DNA from 4 places in the Streptomyces sp. NPDC020597 genome. Region 1 is predicted to be linked to each of the others. Evidence: riboswitches for the same ligand, from Rfam matches in the RefSeq annotation. Region 1 holds a riboswitch; each other region holds the start of a gene.

What was found. A riboswitch is a leader RNA that binds a small molecule or an ion and turns the genes downstream of it on or off. The one in region 1 is predicted to bind cyclic di-AMP.
Positions count from the first base shown of each region.
Region 2: another riboswitch for cyclic di-AMP. It lies ahead of ACH4ZA_RS08175 (transglycosylase family protein); the one in region 1 lies ahead of ACH4ZA_RS19045 (peptidoglycan DD-metalloendopeptidase family protein).
Region 3: another riboswitch for cyclic di-AMP. It lies ahead of ACH4ZA_RS10785 (M23 family metallopeptidase); the one in region 1 lies ahead of ACH4ZA_RS19045 (peptidoglycan DD-metalloendopeptidase family protein).
Region 4: another riboswitch for cyclic di-AMP. It lies ahead of ACH4ZA_RS22110 (M23 family metallopeptidase); the one in region 1 lies ahead of ACH4ZA_RS19045 (peptidoglycan DD-metalloendopeptidase family protein).

Region 1 is NZ_JBIRUL010000010.1:7,302-12,512, reverse strand. It holds gene ACH4ZA_RS19060 (SIMPL domain-containing protein) at 189-950, opposite strand; gene ACH4ZA_RS19055 (SGNH/GDSL hydrolase family protein) at 1,127-1,912, opposite strand; gene ACH4ZA_RS19050 (DUF6250 domain-containing protein) at 2,039-2,746, opposite strand; gene ACH4ZA_RS19045 (peptidoglycan DD-metalloendopeptidase family protein) at 3,100-4,050, opposite strand; cyclic di-AMP (ydaO/yuaA leader) riboswitch at 4,055-4,212, opposite strand; gene ACH4ZA_RS19040 (alpha-galactosidase) at 4,517-5,211, opposite strand, start outside.
Region 2 is NZ_JBIRUL010000003.1:454,365-459,575, reverse strand. It holds gene ACH4ZA_RS08185 (septum formation initiator family protein) at 1-238, opposite strand, end outside; gene eno (phosphopyruvate hydratase) at 358-1,653, opposite strand; gene ACH4ZA_RS08175 (transglycosylase family protein) at 2,023-2,727, opposite strand; cyclic di-AMP (ydaO/yuaA leader) riboswitch at 2,731-2,912, opposite strand; gene ACH4ZA_RS08170 (transglycosylase family protein) at 3,118-4,158, opposite strand; gene ACH4ZA_RS08165 (cytochrome P450) at 4,376-5,211, opposite strand, start outside.
Region 3 is NZ_JBIRUL010000004.1:466,017-471,227, forward strand. It holds gene ACH4ZA_RS10775 (dihydrofolate reductase family protein) at 1-1,002, shown strand, start outside; tRNA gene ACH4ZA_RS10780 (tRNA-Met) at 1,074-1,147, shown strand; cyclic di-AMP (ydaO/yuaA leader) riboswitch at 1,494-1,662, shown strand; gene ACH4ZA_RS10785 (M23 family metallopeptidase) at 1,670-2,716, shown strand; gene ACH4ZA_RS10790 (aldo/keto reductase) at 2,879-3,823, shown strand; gene ACH4ZA_RS10795 (PrsW family intramembrane metalloprotease) at 3,888-5,211, opposite strand, start outside.
Region 4 is NZ_JBIRUL010000012.1:117,814-123,024, reverse strand. It holds gene ACH4ZA_RS22125 (GNAT family N-acetyltransferase) at 1-1,354, opposite strand, end outside; gene ACH4ZA_RS22120 (HPr family phosphocarrier protein) at 1,533-1,814, shown strand; gene ACH4ZA_RS22115 (GntR family transcriptional regulator) at 1,939-2,634, opposite strand; gene ACH4ZA_RS22110 (M23 family metallopeptidase) at 2,822-3,577, opposite strand; cyclic di-AMP (ydaO/yuaA leader) riboswitch at 3,592-3,758, opposite strand; gene ACH4ZA_RS22105 (pitrilysin family protein) at 3,970-5,211, opposite strand, start outside.

The DNA.
Region 1 (5,211 bases):
GCGCAAGCCGGACGCCGGAAGCCGACGGGCTGAGCCGCCCGCGAGCGCCGCACGCCCGCCCGCAAGCTCGCGTGGCCACATGGCCACATGGCCGCAAGCGCCGAACCCTGGACGGCCGAGGCGGACGGGACCGCAGGGCTCGCTGGGCTCGCCGGGCTCGCAGAGAGGCCGTACGGCCTGAGCGGTGCTCAGTCCAGCGCGTAGACCGCCGTCACCGTCGCCGTCGCCCGGATCTCGCCGGGGGCCGCGGGCACGGCGGCCATGCCGGCGCCGGGCGTGTCGCCGGCCGAGGGGACGGGGCGCGGGGTGGTGGACGCGTCTTCGCTGAGCGAGATCAGCCGGCCCAGGACGCGGCCGCTGAGGCGGGCGTACTGCTCGGCCTTGGCCCGGGCGTCGGCGTGCGCGGCCTCCCGCGCGCGGGCCTGCAGCGGGGCCGGGTCGGAGACGCCGAAGACCACGAAGCCGATGCGGGCCGCGTCGCCCGCAGCGTCCGTGACCGCCTGCAGTACCGCGCCGGTCCTCGCCACCTGGCGCACCTTGACGGTGAAGGACTGGGCGGCCTGGTAGCCCGTCAGGCGGGGCGCGCCGCCCGTGTAGTCGTGGACGGGCTGGAGGGAGACGCTCTCGGTGCGGATGTCCCGGTCGGCGACGCCCTCGGCGCGGACCGCGGCGAGCAGCGCGGCGGCCGCCCTGCTCTGCGCGTCCATCGCGGCCTGCGAGGTCTTGGCGGTGGCCTCGACGGCGGCGCCGACGACCGCGACGTCGGGCTCCGCGCTCGCGCTGCCCTCACCGGTCACCGTCACGGTGGCGGCGTCGGCCCGTACCGCGTCGGCCGGTACGGCTGCGGGGCGGGCGGGCAGCGCCGCCGCCGTGGGCGCGGCGAGCGCCGGGCCGCCGAGGGTGAGCAGGGCGACGAGCGCCGCGGCGACGGACGTACGGGAAAGGCGCATGCGGGACCGGTCCTCGAAGGTGTCGGCGCGGACGGTGCGGGTGCGGTCATCCCAGCACCGGCTCCGGGTCCCGCCCCGACGCCACTCCCGTGCGATCACCTCACTGGTGGAGCGGCCGGCCGTACGACGCCCACGGCCGGCCGCTCCCCCACGGGCGAGCCGTGCTGCCGGACCCGCTACGCGACGGCCGCGATGCGCATCCTGATGTCGTCGGGGGAGAGCTCGCCCTTGGCGATCACATGATCGCCGGAGGACTCCCCGCGCAGCCGGCGTCCGATCCAGGGCACCAGGTACTCGCGGGCCCAGTGCACGTCGTCCCGCCGTACGTCGAGGGCGCCGCGCGGCGGGAGCAACGGCCAGGGCTGCTCCGGATCGGCCGGCACGTCGAGGCCTAGGACCTGCCCGGCGCGCAGGGCCACCCGTGTGTGCCCCTCCGGGGAGAGGTGGAGCCGGTCGCCGTCCCAGGCCCTGCGGTCCTGCACGGACTTCAGGGACCACAGGTCGAGCACGGGACAGCCGTACCGGTCGGCGACGGCGCGGACGTGTCCGTTGTAGGTGGCGATCTTGCCCCGCAGATGCTTGAGCACAGGGACGCCACGGGTGTCGAAGCCGGTCGTCACCAGGACCGTGCCGGCTGCGGCGGTCAGGGCCGAGATCGCGCGCTCGAAACGCTCGGCGACCTCGTCCGGGTCGGTGCCGGGGCGGAGGATGTCGTTGCCGCCCGCGCAGAAGGAGACCAGGTCCGGGGCGAGTTCCACCGCCCTGGTGAGCTGGTCTTCCATGATCTGGTCGAGCAGCTTTCCGCGGACCGCGAGGTTGGCGTAGGCGAAGTCGCCTTCGGGCCGCAGGTCCGCGAGAAGCACCGCGAGCCGGTCTGCCCAGCCGACGAACGCCCCGTCGGGGCCGGGGTCGCCGACGCCTTCGGTGAAGCTGTCCCCCACCGCCACGTACGACCCGATCACTGATCTGTTGTCACTCTTCGAATCGTCTGCCACGGCAGATCATGATTCACCTTTGAATGTGACCTACGCGACCGTAGGCAGGGGTTGACGCTCGGTGAGAAAGGACACTCCTAAAGAATTTGCCAATCAGGGAATAGGCGACCACACGCGGAAGTCGTTGATGCGGAAGTGGCTCCAGGTGGTGCGGAAGGCGAAGTGGCCGCCCGTGTACGGCTCCGGGTCGGTGTGGTCGAAGACCGGCCGCCCGTTGATCCACCAGCGGACGACCGGCCCGTCGGAGACGATCCGCACGTGGTGCGGCCTGTTCGCGACGAGCAGCGGCTCGGTGTAGTCGTACAGCAGCGGGCGCACGCCCGGCTCGCCTACGTAACGGCGCAGCCTGGTCGTGGTGTTGCCGTTGGCGCCGTAGCCGACGTAGTACGTCCTGAGGTGGTCGTACTCCGCGAGGGCGCCGCCGCGGGGGGTGGCGAAGAGGTCGTCCGGGGAGCGGGCGTCGACGGCGTTCCAGAAGTTGTTGAGGTCGGAGACGCGGTCGTTGGGCCCGCCCGCGGAGATGGGCGTGGCGACGTACTCGAGGACGTACGGCCCCTCGAGCCGCCGCCTGAACCAGACGGTCGCGCCGGCGGGCACGTCGATCTCCAGGCTCCCGCGGGAGGCGGTGACCGTACCGCCCTGTTCCCGCTCGACGGCCCACCGGCCGAGCCCGTGCCGGAAGTCGTCGTGGGCGAGGAGCCGGTGGCGGCGGGGCGCGGCGCTCGCCGTCGTCGCGGGGGCGAGGGCCGCCAGGGCGGCGGAGGCGGCGAGTGCGCCGAATGCCCTGCGCGTCGTCGTCACGGGATGCGTCTCCTTCGGTCGGACCGGGCGGCGGGGCGGCTTCCGCGAGCGGCGGACGCCGGGCCGACGTCTGGTCGACGTCCCACCGGGTCCGAGGCCGACGATGAAAGCGCTTGCCGTCTGACCGGACCACTGTGTCGGCTCGCGGCGTCGCCTGTCGACACCGCGACCGGACACGCCACAGGACCGCAATGAGACGATCACGTGTTTCCGGCCCCGCGACGCATCAGAACCGGGCACCGAGGGCCGAGCGGCGAACGCGGCCCGCACGCGGGCACGCCGAAGGCCGGGCCCCGGATCTCGCGATCGGGGTCCGGCCTTCGGCTGCGCGTCGGGCGGGTCGGCGGCGGGGATCAGCCGACGGAGACGCCGTGGGAGCGGAGGTAGGCGAGCGGGTCGACGTCCGAGCCGTAGTCCGGCGTGGTGCGGATCTCGAAGTGCAGGTGCGGTCCGGTCACGTTGCCCGTCGCGCCGGAGAGTCCGACCTGCTGGCCCACGCCGACGGTCTGGCCGGCCGAGACGGACAGCTGGGACAGGTGGGCGTACTGGGCGTAGTAGCCGTCGTTCAGCTTGATGACGACCTGGTTGCCGTAGGCGCCGCCCCAGCCCGCGGAGACGACGGTGCCCGCGGCGACGGCCTTGAGCGGGGTGCCGGTCGGGACGACGAAGTCGACGCCGGTGTGGTAGCCGCTGGACCACATGCTGCCGGACTGGTGGTAAGGCGTGCCGACGGTGGCGCCGGACACGGGCAGGGTGAAGTCGCCGCTGCTGCTCTCGGCGGCCTGGACGGCGGCCTTCGCGGTGGATGCGGAGGACGACGACTCGGCCGCCGTCAAGGACTTCGAGGACGTCGACGACTTCGCGGAGGAGGACGAAGAGGACGCCGAGCCGGACGACTTGGGCGCGCCGGCGGAGGCCTTCTTGCCGATCGACAGCTTGAGGCCGGGGTGGATCAGCGAGGGGTCGGCGCCGACGGCCTCGCGGTTGTCCTGGTACAGCTTCTTCCAGCCGCCGCCGACGTGCTGCTCGGTCGCGATCTTCGAGAGGCAGTCACCGGAGCGCACGGTGTAGGTCGTGACGGCGGCGGTCTTCCGGGCCGCCGGGGCGGCCTGCGCGGCCTTCTGGGAAACGGTCTGCGCGACCGCCTGCGAGACGGCCTGGGACGCGGACTCCGGAGTGGCCGCGTGGGCGCCGGAGGCGGCCATGAGCGGAAGGGCGAGCGCGGCCCCGCCGGTTCCGGCGGCGGCTATGGAACGGGTGAGGCGCTGGGCCTTGGGACGACGGTGCTTACCCTTCGCGGGCATGACGAATTCCTCTCCGGCGCCTGCGGGGTGAGCTGTCGGGTGCGGACTGGAGATGTCCGGCCGCGTCGGGACGCGGCTTTACCCCGAGCCTGTTCCGGGACCGGAACAGGCGGTCGTGCCTGTGGGTCCCCCGCTCCTGCCGTGTACGGGTGGGTGTGCGGATTCCGGGCGGCGGCAGGATTGGGCGTCCGTCCGGATTGGTGTGGAACGTAAGCGACCAGGACGCACAGGGACAAGCAGAGGTTGCACGGCCATGGCATTTGTCTTGATCCGCCGCGAGAATTCCCGGTCACCCTCCGTGAATCAAAACAACCCTATTGGGTCAAGCACCCCGGAAATCCACATGAATTACGTGAACATGACGGGCGACGCACGGTCACCTTTATGACGCTGCTCACGTGACGCCGCTCCAGCTTTCTTTATTCCAGAGCGAGTTATCACGAAGAATCCAATTCGGACAGAAACCTCAGATGCGACGCAGTCGGATAACCGTCGCATCGAGGTCGCCCCGCAGTCCGGTGTGCAACCCGTGATGCAGGAGCACCGCGCCTCGGTGGACTTCTCCCGTTTCACGGCATTCGTACGACGCCGTCGGGTCGAGTCCGCGCAGCCGTAGCGCCGGGACGGGCTCACCGAACCGCTGGGCCTGGAGCCAGGCCAGGACGACCGCCTCGTCGCCGAGCACGTACTGGACGGCGCTCAGGCCGCCCGCCGGAGGACGCAGCCGGTACAGGTCGCCCTGCTGCACGAGCGTCCGGATGTCCTTGTAGAGGTCCACCCACCGGCGCGCCTCGGCGAGCTCCTCCTCGCTCCACTCGGCGAGGTCCCCGCCGACGCCGAGCACCCCGGCCATGGCGCTGACGAACCGGAAGCGCAGTGAGCTGACCCGCCCGTTGAGCTGCGTGTTGGGGCTGTCGGTGACCCACGCGGCCATCACCCGGGCGGGGTGGATCTGGCTGAAGCCGTGCTGGATGACGAGCCGGTCCAGCGGGTCGGTGTTGTCGGAGGTCCACACCTGGTCGGTGCGGCTCATGATCCCCAGGTCCACCCGTCCGCCGCCGCCCGAGCAGGACTCGAAGGCGACGCCGGGGTGGGCCGCCCGCAGCCGGTCCAGGAGGGCGTACAGGGCCCGCACGTGGTCGACCCACAGACGTTGCGGAT
Region 2 (5,211 bases), on a different contig from region 1:
GCTTCTCGCGCTCCAGGTCGGCGATCTCGGCGCGCTGGGAGACGTACTGGCGCATCGGGTAGGCCAGGGCCACGATCAGCGTGCACAGGACGAGGGCCAGCAGGGCCGCGCGGCCGGTGAGGCGGGAGCGGCGGGCCTGGCGCTTGGTCTGCGACCGGTACACGCGGGCCGCGGTCTGTTCGCCGAGCAGCTTGATCCTGGTCGCGGTGGAGAAACGGTCCCGGTCCTTCACGGCCATGTGCTGCGCCTCCCGTCTCCCACGTGCGTACGTCCCCGCACACGGTACGGGACCGAGTACGGGGACGTTCGTGCGACTGGCTAGGCCTTACCCCGGGTGGGGTCAGCCTCGGGCCGTGCTCAGTGGTTCGCGGAGCGGAACCGCGGGAAGGCGGAGCGGCCGGCGTACACCGCGGCGTCGTCGAGGATCTCCTCGATGCGCAGCAGCTGGTTGTACTTGGCGACGCGGTCCGAGCGGGCCGGGGCGCCGGTCTTGATCTGACCGCAGTTCACCGCGACGGCGAGGTCGGCGATGGTGACGTCCTCGGTCTCGCCGGAGCGGTGGGACATCATGCACTTGAAGCCGTTGCGCTGGGCCATCTCGACGGCGTCCAGGGTCTCGGTCAGCGAGCCGATCTGGTTGACCTTGACGAGCAGGGCGTTGGCGGAGCCCTCCTCGATGCCGCGGGCCAGGCGCTCCGGGTTGGTCACGAAGAGGTCGTCGCCGACGATCTGGACCTTGTCGCCCAGCTTGTCGGTGATGACCTTCCAGCCGGCCCAGTCGTCCTCGTACAGCGGGTCCTCGATGGAGACGAGCGGGTACGCGGAGACGAGCTCCTCGTAGTACTCGGTCATCTCGGCGGCCGAGCGGGACTTGCCCTCGAACTCGTACTTGCCGTCCTTGTAGAACTCGGACGCGGCGACGTCGAGCGCGAGCGCGATCTGCTCGCCGGGGACGTAACCGGCCTGCTGGATGGCCTCGATGATGAGGTCGAGCGCGGCGCGGTTGGACTCGAGGTTCGGGGCGAAGCCGCCCTCGTCGCCGAGGCCGGTGGACAGGCCCTTGGTCTTCAGCACCTTCTTGAGGGTGTGGTAGACCTCGGCGCCCCAGCGCAGCGCCTCGGAGAAGGACTCCGCGCCGATCGGGGCGATCATGAACTCCTGGATGTCCACGTTGGAGTCGGCGTGCGAGCCGCCGTTCAGGATGTTCATCATCGGAACGGGCAGCAGGTGCGCGTTCGGGCCGCCCAGGTAGCGGAAGAGCGGGAGGTCGCTGGCCTCGGAGGCGGCGTGGGCGACGGCGAGCGAGACGCCGAGGATCGCGTTGGCGCCGAGGGAGCCCTTGTTGTCGGTGGCGTCCAGGTCGAACATGGCCTGGTCGATCAGGCGCTGCTCGGTGGCGTCGTAGCCGACGAGCTCCGGGCCGATCTGCTCGATGACGGCGAGGACCGCCTTCTCGACGCCCTTGCCCTGGTAGCGGTTCGGGTCACCGTCGCGCAGCTCGATGGCCTCGAAGGCGCCCGTGGAGGCGCCGGACGGGACGGCGGCACGACCCGTGCTGCCGTCGTCGAGGCCGACCTCGACCTCGACCGTGGGGTTGCCTCGGGAGTCCAGGATTTCCCGGGCTACGACGACGTCGATGGACGGCACGAGCATCTCCTTCATGGGATGTGACGCTGAAAGTGCGCGGCGCGTGGCCTTGCGCCTAGAGCCTAACCGTCTCCGGAGCGTCGGCCACCGACCGACCGTCCCGTGGACGGTCCGACCGTACACATTGTTCCTGTCCGGAACAAAGCGGCTGGGAAAAGCCGCCCGGAAGACCGCGCAAACAGCGCGCGGAACGGGGCGGGCGGGCGACGACCGCCCGCGGGGCGCAAGAAAAACCCCGTCCCGGTGCGTACGGGGGAACACGCACCGGGACGGGGGGCCCATGGGGGTGGGGGCGAGGAGACCTTCACGAGGCCCTCAGGCGACCGGCCTTCACCGGGAGGGCTCAGCGGCCTCGTCGGCGTCGGCAGCCGGCTGTCACTTCAGGTGCAGCTGCTGACCCGGGTAGATGAGGTCGGCGTCCTGGACGATGTCCTTGTTCAGCTGGAACAGCTTCTGCCAGCCGCCCTTGACCTTGTGCTTCTCGGCGATGGAGCTGAGGGTGTCGCCCTTGACGACCTTGTACTCGCCGTCGCCCTTCTTGACCTTCTTGCCGGTCGGCGTGGTGACCGTCTTGGACTTCTTGGCGGCCGCCGGACGGTCGGTGGAGCGGGAGCTGCTCTTCTGCTCGGTCGAGCGGGAGCTGCTGCCGCTGTCCGAGGAGCTCGAGGAGCCCGAGTTCGAGGAGGCGGCGCCGCCCCCGTCGTAGGAGGCGCCGGACAGGCCCTTGCCGCAGACCGGCCAGGCGCCCTTGCCCTGACCCGCGAGGACCTTCTCGCCGATGGCTATCTGCTGGGCCTTGGAGGCCTGGTTGGCCTGCGAGGCGTACTGCGTGCCGCCGTACGCGGCCCAGGTGGAGGACGAGAACTGCAGGCCGCCGTAGTAGCCGTTGCCGGTGTTGATGGACCAGTCGCCGCCGGACTCGCACTGGGCGACCGCGTCCCACTCGGAGGCGGTGGCGGCGGAGGCGTTGCCGGCCGCCATCAGCGGGGCGGCGATGGCGACGCCGGTGACACCGGCGAGAGCGGCGACGCGGGTGGCCTTGGACGGACGACGGTGCTTGCCCTTACCGGAAAACAGCATGGTGGATCCCCTCACCGACGCCTGCGAGGTGAGCTGTCGGGTTCGGGCCAAGTGAGTTGCCCGGCCACTCCTCCGTCGGAGACCTCGCTCCGTGGAGGGGTGACTTCACCCCAAGCCGCTCCGGTGACTTCCCGGTGCGGCACTTACCTTGGGTCCCCCGCTCCTGCCTACGGCGCTTGACGCGACGACTGTTCCCGGGCTGCCGCTGGCAGGATTCGGCGTTGCGACGGCCGGGGCTCGGGTTGCCGAGCGGTCACGACCGTAGACACGCGATCCGCGGAATTTCAAAGACGATCAGGGCTTCTGAGACTCATCCCACACTTTCGCCAAATCGGACATTCGACGCGAAGCGTGACGTGAACTCCCGCTGTTTTTCTTGGGCTTTGCGCCCTATTGGACCCCTGTGTCGAGGGTCTGACCGGGGGCGATGTCGCTCGGATCGGGGCCGATGACGTCCTTGTTCTCGGCGTAGAGGGCGCGCCATCCGCCGTGGAGGCCAAGGGAGTCGGCGATGGAGGCGAGAGAGTCGCCCTCCTGGACGACATAGCCGGCCGCGGCATGCCGGCCCGTCGAGGCGGTGGACGCACCGCCGGCCCCGACGTCGGCGCCCTCCACCGCCGCCTCGTCGGCCGTGGTGCCTCGATGGCGGCCGGAGCCGAGGGAACCGGTGTCGACGAGATTCCAGGAACCCACATCCTGGACCGACTTGTCCGAGTCATCCGCTTTCGAAGTACCCGCGGTCGAGCCGTCGGCCGCCTGCGGGTCGCCCTGACGACCGGTGCCGTCGGAGTCGCCCACGGCGGCAGAAGAGGACGAAGGCGACGAAGGCGACGCCGAGGGCGAACTCGAGGAATTGCCGGACGGGTCGGGCGATGCGGACGAGTCAGATGAATCGGTCGAACCGCTGGAGTCGGTCGAGCCCTTGCCCGAATCGGAGGAGCTCGACGACCCCGAGGAACCCGACAAGCCTCTCGACAGGTCCGACAGACCCGACGATCCGGATGAACCAGACGAATCGCCCGCCACGCCGGTGTCCACGGCCAGCGCGCCGTTCTCCTTGGTGAGCCCGGAGGTCAGCCCGCAGGTGCCCCACGCGCCGACGCCTTTGGCCGCGAGCACCTTCTGCGCCACGGCGATCTGCTGGTTGCGGCTGGCCAGATCGGGGCTCGCCGCATAGTCGAGCCCGCCGTAGGCCTTCCAGTCCTGCAGGGTCAGGCTCAGGCCGCCGGACTCGCCGTCACCGCCGTCATCGGCACTCCACGAGCCCCCGGTTTCGCACTGCGCCACCTTGTCCCACACCGTGCCGTCCGCGGCGCTCGCGCCGGAGGCGGCGAGCAGCGGGATGGCGATGGCGGAGCCGGTCACCCCGGCCGCGACGAGCAGCGCGGGGGCCTGGCGGGGGCGACGGTGACGACCGTTCCCGGAGAGCATGCGAGGGCCTTTCTCTGGACAGCAGTGCCGGCGCGGGCGAGTGATCTGACGCGTCGCGCTGACGAGTGAACGTATCGGCAGACGATCACTTGTCACAAGTTAATGCCGCGCAGATCACGTGAAGATCACAGACTTGAGGATCGGTCACCTTTGCTCCGCCTCATGGTCACAATCCGGCTGACGTTCCGTCAGGTCCGCACTGTTCGTGACACGACCGTCAGGCGCCGGAGCCGGCGGCGGACACCGGGGCGAACTCGACCGGCAGCGTGCGCAGGCCGCGCATGATGAGGCCGCCGCGCCACCTCAACTCCGCCGGTTCCACCGCCAGTCGGAGGTCTGGAAGCCGGGTGAGCAGGGTGGCGAGCGCGGTCTGGCCCTCCAGCCGGGCCAGCGGGGCACCCAGACAGTAGTGGATGCCGTGTCCGTAGCCGAGGTGCTGGTTGTCACGGCGGGAGAGGTCGAGGGTGTCGGGGTCGGTGAAGCGGGCCGGGTCGCGGTCGGCGGCGGCCAGCACGACCAGGACGGGATCGCCGGGTGCGATGTCCTGGCCTCCGATGGCGACGGGCTCGGTCGCGAACCGCCAGGTGGCGAGTTCGACGGGGCCGTCGTAGCGGAGCAGTTCCTCGACGCCGGTGGCGAGCAGGGCCCGGTCGCCGCCGTCCTCGGTGAGGGACCGCTGCAGGGCCTCGCGCTGTGCGGGATGGGTCAGGAGGGCGTACATGCCGTTCCCGATGAGGTTCACCGTCGTCTCGAAGCCGGCGAACAGCAGGATGAAGGCCATCGCGGCGGCCTCGTTCTCCGTGAGGTGCTCGCCGTGGTCAAAGGCGCGGATCAGACCCGAGATGAGGTCCTCGCCCGGCGCGGGTTCGTCGGGGAGTCCGGCGCGTTTGCGGTGGATGAGCTCCAGCAGGTAGCCGCGCATCTTCTTCACCGACCGGGCGACGCCGCCTCTGGGACCTCCGCCGTGCCGGATCATCATCCCGGCCCAGTCGCGGAAGTCGTCCTGGTCCTCCTCGGGGACGCCCAGCAGGTCGCAGATCGCGTAGATGGGCA
Region 3 (5,211 bases), on a different contig from region 1:
TCCGTGGACGCCATCCTCATCGGCGCCGGCACCATCCGCGCCGACAACCCCCGGCTCCTGGTGAACTCCCCCGAGCGGCGCGCCGTCCGGGTCGCCGCCGGCCGGCCCGCCTATCCGCTCAAGGTCACCGTCAGCGGCTCCGGCGACCTCGACCCGGCGGCGAACTTCTGGCACACGGGCGGCGAGAAGGCCGTGTACACGACCGAGAAGGGCGCCGAACGGGCCCGCGCGCTCGGCATCGCCGCACACGTCGTCCCGCTCGGCCCCGAGCTGGACTGGCGCCGCCTCCTCACGCACCTCCACGACGAGCTCGGCGTCCGGCGCCTCATGGTCGAGGGCGGCGGAACCGTCCACACCCAGCTGCTCCAGCAGGGGCTCGCCGACGAACTCCAGCTCGTCCTCGCCCCGCTGTTCGTGGGCGACCCGGACGCGCCCCGCCTCTTCGGGCCGGGCGGCTACCAGGGCGGACGGCTGCGGCTGGTGGAGACGCGGCGCATCGAGGACGTCGTCCTGCACCGCTACGAGCCCACCGCCCCCGGCGCCGGACCGCTCGCCGCCGCGGCCGACCGCCACTGGCTGGCCCTCGCCTGCGAGCTGGCCGCCCAGTGCCCGCCCTCGGACACCGCGTTCAGCGTCGGGGCGGTGATCGTCGCCGCGGACGGCACGGAGCTCGCCCGCGGGCACTCCCGCGAGGCCGGCGACCCGGTCGTGCACGCCGAGGAGGCGGCGCTCGCCAAACTCGACCCGGCCGACCCCGGGCTGGCCGCCGCCACCGTCTACACGAGCCTGGAGCCGTGCGCCCGCCGCTCCTCCCGTCCCGCCCCGTGCGCCCGCCTCATCCTGGACGCCGGTGTGCGCCGGGTCGTCACGGCGTGGCGCGAGCCGGACACCTTCGTGGCGGCGGCGGACGGGACCGGCCTGCTGGCGGCCGCGGGCGTCGACGTCCTCGTGCTGCCGGAGCACGAGGAGCGGGCGAAGGCCCCGAACCGGCACCTGCTGTGAGGCCGGGGCCGGGCCGCGACAAACCCTGGTGCTCGGCGTCCGCCGGATGACGTACACTTGAGACACAACGACGCGGGGTGGAGCAGCTCGGTAGCTCGCTGGGCTCATAACCCAGAGGTCGCAGGTTCAAATCCTGTCCCCGCTACTGAAGGCCGAGGGCCGGAATCTGAAAGGGTTCCGGCCCTCGGTGCTTTTGCCCCGGACCACTCCGCGCCGCCCAGTGCCACCCAGCGCCACTCCGGGGGCGCATCGTGACCCTTCGTGACCGCCCGGCCGCCCTGTGCGCCGGGGCCGGGGCGCCGTCGCTACGCGTGTGACGGGTGATGCGCGGCGGACGAGGGGCAACTCGCCCGTTTTTCACCGCTGCTGGCCCGAAAGTCCAGGCCAGAAATGTTATTGATCAAGCAGAAGAGCTTGGAAACGCACCCCCGGGTCTATTAACGTTCGATAACGCAGCGCGGCCGTCCCAGCCGGCACCAGAGCCGGCTCCGCGCGCGCACGCGCCGAATCCCGTAAGGGAACCGGGGAACCACCACCTTGGGGTGAATCACGCGGAAGCCTCCGTGAACTCGCAGAGTCCACGGCCGGTATACGCGCGTAGGAGACCTTCCGACTCCGAACCCGTCAGCTAACCCGGTAGGCGACGGAAGGAAAGGAGTGCGCCCGCGTGGCGTCCAACCCGCCTGCCCCCGAGGCCCCGTACGCGCCGGCCCGACCCTCCACCGAGACCTTCGGCTACGGCGGCCACCGCACCGACGAGGGCCCCTGGGAGGAGTGGAACCCCACCGCGGAGTCCATTCGCCCGGTACGCGGCAAGCACCGCGTCGCCAAGCAGCGCGGCGGCGGATTCGCCCGCAGCTCCACCGTCCTCGGCGTCGGCGTCATAGCCGCCGTCAGCGCCGGCGGGATGGCCAGCGCCAACACCGGCAAGGCCCCGGTCTCCATCTCCATGCCGGACCTGCCCGGCGTGGGCTCGCTGATCTCCGAGGACGAGCCCGCCCCGGAAACCGCGTCCGCCCTGGCGAGCTTCGGCTCCGAGGCCGCCGTCGACAACGACACCGACGCTGACGCCGGCACCGCCCAGAGCGTCGCCGACGCCGGCGAGGCCCTGCGCAGCCGGATCATGGCCCAGGCCGAGTCGCAGAAGACCCAGGTCGAGGTCAAGGCAGCCGCCGCGGCCGCCAAGGCGAAGGCCGACGCCGTCGTCAAGGCCGAGAAGGAGGCGGAGGCCAAGGCCGCCGCCGCGAAGAAGAAGGCCGCCGAGGAGGCCGCCGCCAAGGTCGAGGCCGCGCGCCTGGCCGAGCTGGCCAAGCAGTACACGCTGCCCACCTCCTCGTACACCATCACCTCGACGTTCGGTCAGGCCGGCTCCCTGTGGTCCTCCGGGTACCACACCGGACTCGACTTCGCCGCGCCCACCGGCACGCTCATCAAGGCCGTCCACTCCGGCACCGTCACCGAGGCCGGATGGGCCGGCGCTTACGGCTACCGCACCATCCTCACCCTGGACGACGGCACCGAGATCTGGTTCTGCCACCAGTCGTCGATCAACGTCAGCGTCGGCCAGAAGGTCGCCACCGGTGACGTGATCGGCCGCGTGGGCGCCACCGGGAACGTCACCGGGGCGCACCTGCACCTCGAGGTCCACCCGAACGGCAACGCCGACGGCATCGACCCGGCGGCCTGGCTGCGCAGCAAGGGCCTCAACCCCTGAGCCCTCCCTCGAGGACGCCTGAGTCGTCTCTCGAGGAGCTTTCAGGACCATCGAGCAACGGCAGCCCTGACGGCCACCCCCGACGTCAGGGCTGCCGCTTGTTCACATGTTCTTCGTGCCCCGCGCGGAATGGCGTGCCCGCCGCGTCCGTTGAGACGAAGCATGACTTCTCTGCGCACCATCGGCTCCTCCGACCTCGAGGTCTTCCCGCTCGCCCTCGGCGGCAACGTCTTCGGCTGGACCGCGGACGAGGCGGCCTCCTTCGCCGTCCTCGACGCCTACTCGGCCGCGGGCGGCAACTTCGTCGACACCGCCGACTCCTACTCGGCGTGGGTCGACGGCAACAGCGGCGGTGAGTCCGAGACCATCGTCGGCAGGTGGCTGAAGGCCCGGGGCAACCGGGACGACGTCGTGATCGCCACCAAGGTCAGCCAGCACCCCGACTTCCCCGGTCTGTCCGCCGACAACATCAAGGCCGCCGCCGACGCCTCGCTCCGCCGCCTGGACACCGATCACATCGACCTCTACTACACGCACTTCGACAAGCCCGAAGTGCCCGTGGAGGAGATCGTCGGCGCCCTCGACGAGCTGGTGAAGGCGGGCAAGGTGCGGCACATCGCCGCCTCCAACATCTCGCCCGAACGCCTCCAGGAGTCCCTGGAGTTCTCCGACCGCGAGGGCCTCGCCCGGTACGTCGCACTGCAGCCGCACTACAACCTGGTCTCCCGCGACACCTACGAGGGGCAACTCCAGGATCTCGCCGCCCGTTTCGGCCTCGCCGCCGTCCCGTACTTCGCGCTGGCCGCTGGTTTCCTCACCGGCAAGTACCGGCCCGGCACGACCGTCGAGAGCGCCCGCGCCGGCGGCGCCGCCAAGCACCTCGACACGACGCGGGGCCGCAGCGTCCTCACCGCGCTGGACCAGATCGCCCGCGCCCACGACACCCAGGTCGCCACCGTCGCCCTGGCCTGGCTCGCCGCGCAGCCGACGGTGGCCGCGCCCATCGCCTCGGCCCGCACGGTCGAGCAGCTCCCGGCGCTGCTCGGGGTGGCGGACCTGGAGCTCACGGAAGCGGAGGTCGCCCGCCTGACGCAGGCGTCGGCGTGACCTGATCGACGCGCGGCTCCACGGCCCTACGGGTGGGGGACGGCCCTACGGGTGGGGGACGACTCTACGGGTGGGGGTCTGCCGCGGGGCGGGGGCCCGGGCCCGGAGGATACCCGTATCCGTGCCCTTGCTCTTGTCCGGTCCCGGTCCCGGTCCCGTACCCGTACCCGTACCCGTATGAGGGTGTGTGGCCGTTCCTGTGGTCGGTTCCGGAGGAGTGCGGCCGGCCGCCGTACGCCGGGCTCTGGCCGTACGCCGGCCCGTGCGCGTATGCCGGGCCCTGGCCGTATCCCTGCACCGGGCCGTACGCCTGACCCGGGGGGCCGTACGCCGGGCCCTGGCCGTACCCGTACGCCCCGTACACCCCGGGCGCCCCGTACGCCGGCCAGGGCGGCGGGGGCATCCGTACCGGAGGGGCCGTCATGCGGGCCGCGTAATCCATCGCGGGACGGGCGACGTCCTTGCGTCGCCACAGCTCGTTCAGCAACTCCCGTTCGCGGACCAGGAAATCGGCGCCGGCCCGTCCCTGCCGGCCGCGGTGGCGCAGGAACGCGAGGGACGTCGCGTACGCCTCGTACTGGGCCACCGCACGGGCCGCCGGCCTGCCGAGGTGACGCCCCGCGTACACCCGGGCCAGCCGCCGGGCCCGCATCGAGCCGAGCGCGAACGGTTCGGCCGGGGCGATCCAGCCGGCGGCCGCGTAGGCGGGCAGCTCCTCGCGCACCGTGCGCAGCTCGCGCTGGCGCGTCCACACCACCAGCCAGGTCAGCAGCCCGAACGCGGGCACCATGATCGCCGCGTACACCGCGAAGAATCCGAGCTCGCCGAACGACGAGGAGCCGTTCCACAGGGCGTGCATGCCCATCGCGAGGAGCAGCCCGGACAGCGGCAGCAGCACGCGCCGCGTGTGCTGACGCTCCCCGGAGAGCGCGGCGACGCCGAAGCCTATGCCGGTCAGGACGGTGAACAGAGGGTGCGCGAACGGGGACATGACGACGCGCACGAAGAAGGTCGCGGCGGTGACGGAGGCGATGCCGCTGTCGCCGGTGAGCTGGTCGGTGCCGAAGGCGGTGCCGAGGTAGAGGATGTTCTCGGTGAAGGCGAAGCCGGTGGCGGTGATCCCGGCTATCACCACGCCGTCGACGATCCCGGTGAAGTCCCGCCGGCGGAAGAGGAAGACGAGCAGGACGGCCGCGGCCTTGGCGGACTCCTCGACGACCGGCGCTATGACGGTCGCGCCCAGGGTGTCCGCGCCGGACGGGTCTGCGGTCGCGGTGGCTATCCATCTGGTCGCGAAACTGTTGGCGATGATGGCGATCAGCGCCGCCGCGCACGCCCCCCAGGCGAAGGCGAAGATCAGGTTCCGCCACGGGCCGGGCTCTACCCGG
Region 4 (5,211 bases), on a different contig from region 1:
CTACCAGGGGCTTGGCGGCCGCGGTGCGCCGGGCGAGGCGGGTGAACTTGCGCGGGTTGCCGATGGATTCCAGGTACATGAGGGCGACGTCGGTGTCGGGGTCGTCGTACCAGTACTGCAGGACGTCGTTGCCGGAGACGTCCGCACGGTTGCCGGAGGAGACGAAGGTCGACACGCCGGTGACGCCGGTGACCCCGCCGCCGCGCCGGTGCAGCCGGGAGAGCAGGGCGATGCCGATGGCGCCGGACTGGGCGAACAGGCCGATCCGGCCCGGCCTCGGCATCTCGGGGGCGAGTGAGGCGTTGAGGCGCACCTGGGGCGAGGTGTTGATGACCCCGAAGGCGTTGGGGCCGATGATCCGCATGCCGTACGCGCGTGCGTGGCGTACGAGTTCACGCTGGCGCTCGCGCCCGTCGGGACCGCTCTCGGCATAGCCGGAGGAGAGGACGACGAGTCCCTGCACGCCGTGCTCGCCGCATTCGGCGACGGCCGCGGGCACGTGTTCGGCCCGCACGGCGACGACCGCGAGGTCGACGGGCTCGGCGATGTCCCGCACGGAGCGGTGGGCGGGCACCCCGTCGAGTTCCTTCAGATCCTCGGGAAAGGCCTGGTTCACGGCGTGCAGGCGTCCGGTGAACCCGGCCTCCCGGAGATTGCCGAGGACGCTCCTGCCGACCCCGCCCCGGGCGCGACCGACGCCGACGACGGCGACGGAGCCGGGCGTCAGGAGCCTCCGCACGGAGTGCGCCTCGGCACGCTGTTCCCGCGCGCGCTGCACGGCGAGGGAGCGTTCGGTGGGCTCGAGGTCGAACTCCAGGCGGACGACGCCGTCCTCGAAGCTGCGCTTCTGGGTGTAGCCGGCGTCCGTGAACACCTTGATCATCTTGTTGTTGGCGGGGAGCACCTCGGCGGCGAAGCGGCGGATGCCGCGCTCGCGCGCGACGGCCGCGATGTGCTCGAGGAGGGCGGAGGCCACACCTCGTCCCTGATGGGCGTCCTGGACGAGGAAGGCCACTTCGGCCTCGTCGGCCGGCGCGGAGGCGGCCATGCCGTCGGCGCCGATGCGGTCGTAGCGCACGGTGGCGATGAACTCGCCGCCGACCGTGGCCGCGAGTCCCACCCGGTCCACGAAGTCGTGGTGCGTGAAGCGGTGGACGTCCTTCGCGGACAGGCGCGGGTAGGGCGCGAAGAAGCGGTAGTACTTCGACTCGTCCGACACCTGCTCGTAGAAGCTGACCAGGCGCTCGGCGTCGTCGACGGTGATCGGGCGTACGCGCGCGGCGCCGCCGTCGCGCAGCACGACGTCGGCTTCCCAGTGGGCGGGGTACTCGTGCCGGTCCGACGCGCTCTGCATGGGGCCCAGACTACGGCTCGCTTCCGACAACGGCGCGAGGCAGTCTGGAGGGCGCACGCCGGGTCGAGGCCGCGATCCGGGGACCGCACGGTGAGGGGACACCCAGGGACCGTCCCTCACACGCTTCACTTGTGGAACACTGGTCTAGACAACCTGAGACACCGAAGGGCAGCATCACATGGCTGAGCGCCGCGTCAACGTCGGCTGGGCCGAGGGCCTCCACGCCCGCCCCGCTTCCATCTTCGTCCGGGCCGCCACGGCCGCAGGCATCCCCGTGACGATCGCCAAGGCCGACGGCAACCCCGTCAACGCGGCCTCCATGCTGGCCGTTCTCGGCCTCGGCGCCCAGGGAGGCGAGGAGATCGTCCTCGCCTCCGACGCCGAGGGCGCGGACGCCGCGCTCGACCGGCTGGCGAAGCTGGTCGCCGAAGGCCTCGAGGAACTCCCCGAGACCGTCTGAGCACCGCCGCGTTATGCGGTGAAGGGCTCGTCCGAATTCTCGGGCGAGCCCTTCGCAATTCCCGTGCACGGGCAGCAGAAATAATCCCCCGCGAATTACTCCTTCTTTGTATACGGCTCCCGTGTTAATGCCGCAGACCCGTCATGTTTACGGGAGGTTGCGAAGTCCTCACACGGTCGGCCCGCTCCGGTCCTTTGGAAAAGCGCAGCCGGTGCGCGAGTGTCGTGCGCTCGGTGTGCAGCGCGGTGACCGCCCGCGCGCGATCCCCGTCGCCGCGCGTCACCGCGTCGACGATGGCGCCGTGCTCCGCCCAGGACTCCACCGGGTCCGCCGGCGCCTCCACCGCGTACATCCAGGCGATCTTGTGCCGGAGCTGGGTGAGCATCGACGCGAGGGCAGGGCTTCCGGAGGCCTGGGCGAGCGTCTCGTGGAACCAGCCCCCCAGGGAGCGCAGATCCTCGCTGTTGCCCCTCCTGGCCCGCTCCTGGCCCAGCCGGACGAGCCCGCGCAGCACCTTCAGATGGGCCTCCGTGCGCCGCTGGGCGGCCCGGGAGGCGCCGAGCGGCTCCAGCAGCAGCCGCATCTCCAGCAGGTCCGCCGCCTCCTGCTCGGTCGGCTCCGCCACACACGCGCCCGCGTGCCGCCGGGTGACGACGAAGCCCTCGGCCTCCAGGGTGCGCAGCGCCTCGCGGACAGGGACGCGCGAGACGCCGTAGCGACGGGCGAGGAGTTCCTCGGTGAGGCGGCTGCCGCGTTCGTAGACACCCGCGACGATGTCGTCCCGGATGGCCGTGCACACCGAGTGCGCCGGAATTCGCATGACGGACCTCCGCCTTAATCCCCGTGAAACGTCGACGGTTGACGTGTGTTCCGTGACTCTATTGCAATGAGCGGGAATTTCCGACGGGGAGCCGGAATCCAGGGATATTTTTTGGACAGCGGGGCCCCGAAAACGGCGAAAGCCCCGGCCGAGGGGCCGGGGCCGAACGATCTGTCGCCGTCGGTCGTCAGACGTTGACGCCGTGCTTGCGGAGATAGGCGACCGGGTCGATGTCCGAGCCGTACTCGGGGGTCGTGCGGGCCTCGAAGTGCAGGTGCGCTCCGGTGACGTTGCCGGTCGCGCCGGACAGCCCGATGCGCTGGCCCGGGGTGACCGTCTGGCCCACCGACACCTCGATGGACAACAGGTGACCGTACTGCGTGTACGTCCCGTCGTTCATCTTGATGACGATCTGGTTGCCGTAGGCGCCGCCCCAGCCCGTCTCGACCACGGTGCCGAGGCCGACCGCGTGCACGGTGGTGCCGCTGGCGGCGTGGAAGTCGACGCCGGTGTGGCTGCCGGAGGACCACAGCGAGCTGCTGGCCTGGTAGCCGGTGGAGACGTAGGAGCCGGTGATCGGCGACACGAAGGCGTTGAGCCGCTTGCGCTCGGCCTCACGGGCGGCACGCACGCGTGCCTCGCGCTCCTCCACCGCCTTCTTCGCGGCGGCCTGGCGGGCGGCCTCCTCGAAGGCGGCCTTCTTCTGTGCGGCGACCTGCTCGTCGACCTGGTCGGCGACCGACTCGGCCACGGACTCGCCCGCCGTGACGACGGGGATCAGACCGGTCTGCTCGGGGGTGGGCTCGGCCGCGAAGGCCGGGGCGGAGGCGACGGAGGCCATCACGCCGGTGCCGGTGAGCGCCGCCACGCCGACCGCGCGAGCGGTGGAGCGCTGCATCCGGCTGGGCCGGCGGTGCTTCCCGGTGGCGCAGGTGAACGCCATGAAGTCAGAGGTGTCCTTTCCTTCCCTCTCGCCTACCGGGTTAGCTGACGGGTTCGGAGCAGGAAGGTCTCCTACGGACACCCTCGTGTACACGCGGGCGTCCGATTCACCCCAGGGACTTCACAAGTGGGTCCCCGGCTCCCCTGGCTCGCGCCGTACGGGGACTCGGCGATGACTGTCCGGTGCCGCGGCTTGCGGCGCAGTGCCTGACGGACAGCCCGGATGAAGCTAAGCGGCGAAGGGATCAATCCTCAAACGGATCACGGTTTTTGTAGCGCATCCCACAGGGCAGACAGGCAACGTCCGCCTCAATTCGGACAAACAGAAGCCCTGGTGACACTCGGTCGACCAGGGCCTCTGCGGGTGCGTGCCGTTGCCGCGGCGATCCTCGGCTACTCGGCGGACACGACCTTCACCTCGCCGATGCCCAGGGCCTCGACGGGCGCCTTGATCTGGGCCGCGTCACCCACCAGGACCGTCACCAGGCGGTCCACCGGGAAGGCGTTCACGGCCGCCGCGGTGGCCTCCACCGTGCCGGTTGCGGCGAGCTGCCGGTACAGCGTCGCCTGGTAGTCGTCGGGCAGGTGCTGTTCGACCTGGTCGGCCAGCGTGCTGGCGACGGCCGCCGCGGTCTCGTACTTCAGCGGCGCCACCCCCACCAGGTTCTGCACGGCGACGTCGCGCTCGGCGTCGGTCAGCCCCTCGGCGGCGAGGGTGCGCAGCACCTTCCACAGGTCGTCCAGCGCCGGGCCGGTGTTCGGGGTGTCGACCGAGCCGCTGATGGCGAGCATCGCGGCGCCCGAGCCGTCCGGGGCGGACAGAAGGACCTGCCCGAAGGCGCGGACGCCGTAGGTGTAGCCCTTCTCCTCACGCAGGACGCGGTCCAGGCGGGAGGTGAGGGTGCCGCCGAGGCAGTAGGTGCCGAGCACCTGGGCGGGCCACACGCGGTCGTGCCGGTCGGCGCCGATCCGGCCGATCAGCAGCTGCGTCTGGACGGCCCCCGGGCGGTCCACGATGACGACCCGGCCGGCGTCGTCGGCGGTGACCGGCGGCACGGGCCGGGGCTCGGCTGCGGAGCCCGTCCAGGCGCCCAGGGTGTCGCCCAGGAGTGCGTCCAGGTCCACGCCGGTGAGGTCGCCGACGACCACGGCGGTGGCCGTCGCCGGGCGGACGTGCTTGTCGTAGAAGCCGCGGACGGCCGCGGAGTCGATCTTCTCGACCGTCTCGGCCGTGCCCTGGCGCGGACGCGACATGCGGGCGGTGGCCGGGAACAGCTCCTTCGAGAGCTCCTTGGCAGCGCGCCGGGAGGGGTTGGCCAGCTCGTGCGGGATCTCGTCCAGGCGGTTGCGCACGAGGCGCTCGATCTCGCTGTCGGCGAACGCGGGCGCCCTGAGGGCGTCCGCGAGCAGACCGAGGCCCTTGGTCAGGCGCGAGGCCGGGACCTCGAGGCTGATGCGGACGCCGGGGTGGTCGGCGTGCGCGTCCAGGGTGGCGCCGCAGCGCTCCAGTTCGGCGGCGAACTCCTCGGCGGAGTGTTTGTCGGTCCCCTCGGTGAAGGCGCGCGCCATGATCGTGGCGAGGCCGTCGAGACCGGCCGGCTCGGCGTCCAGCGGGGCGTCGAGCAGGATCTCGAC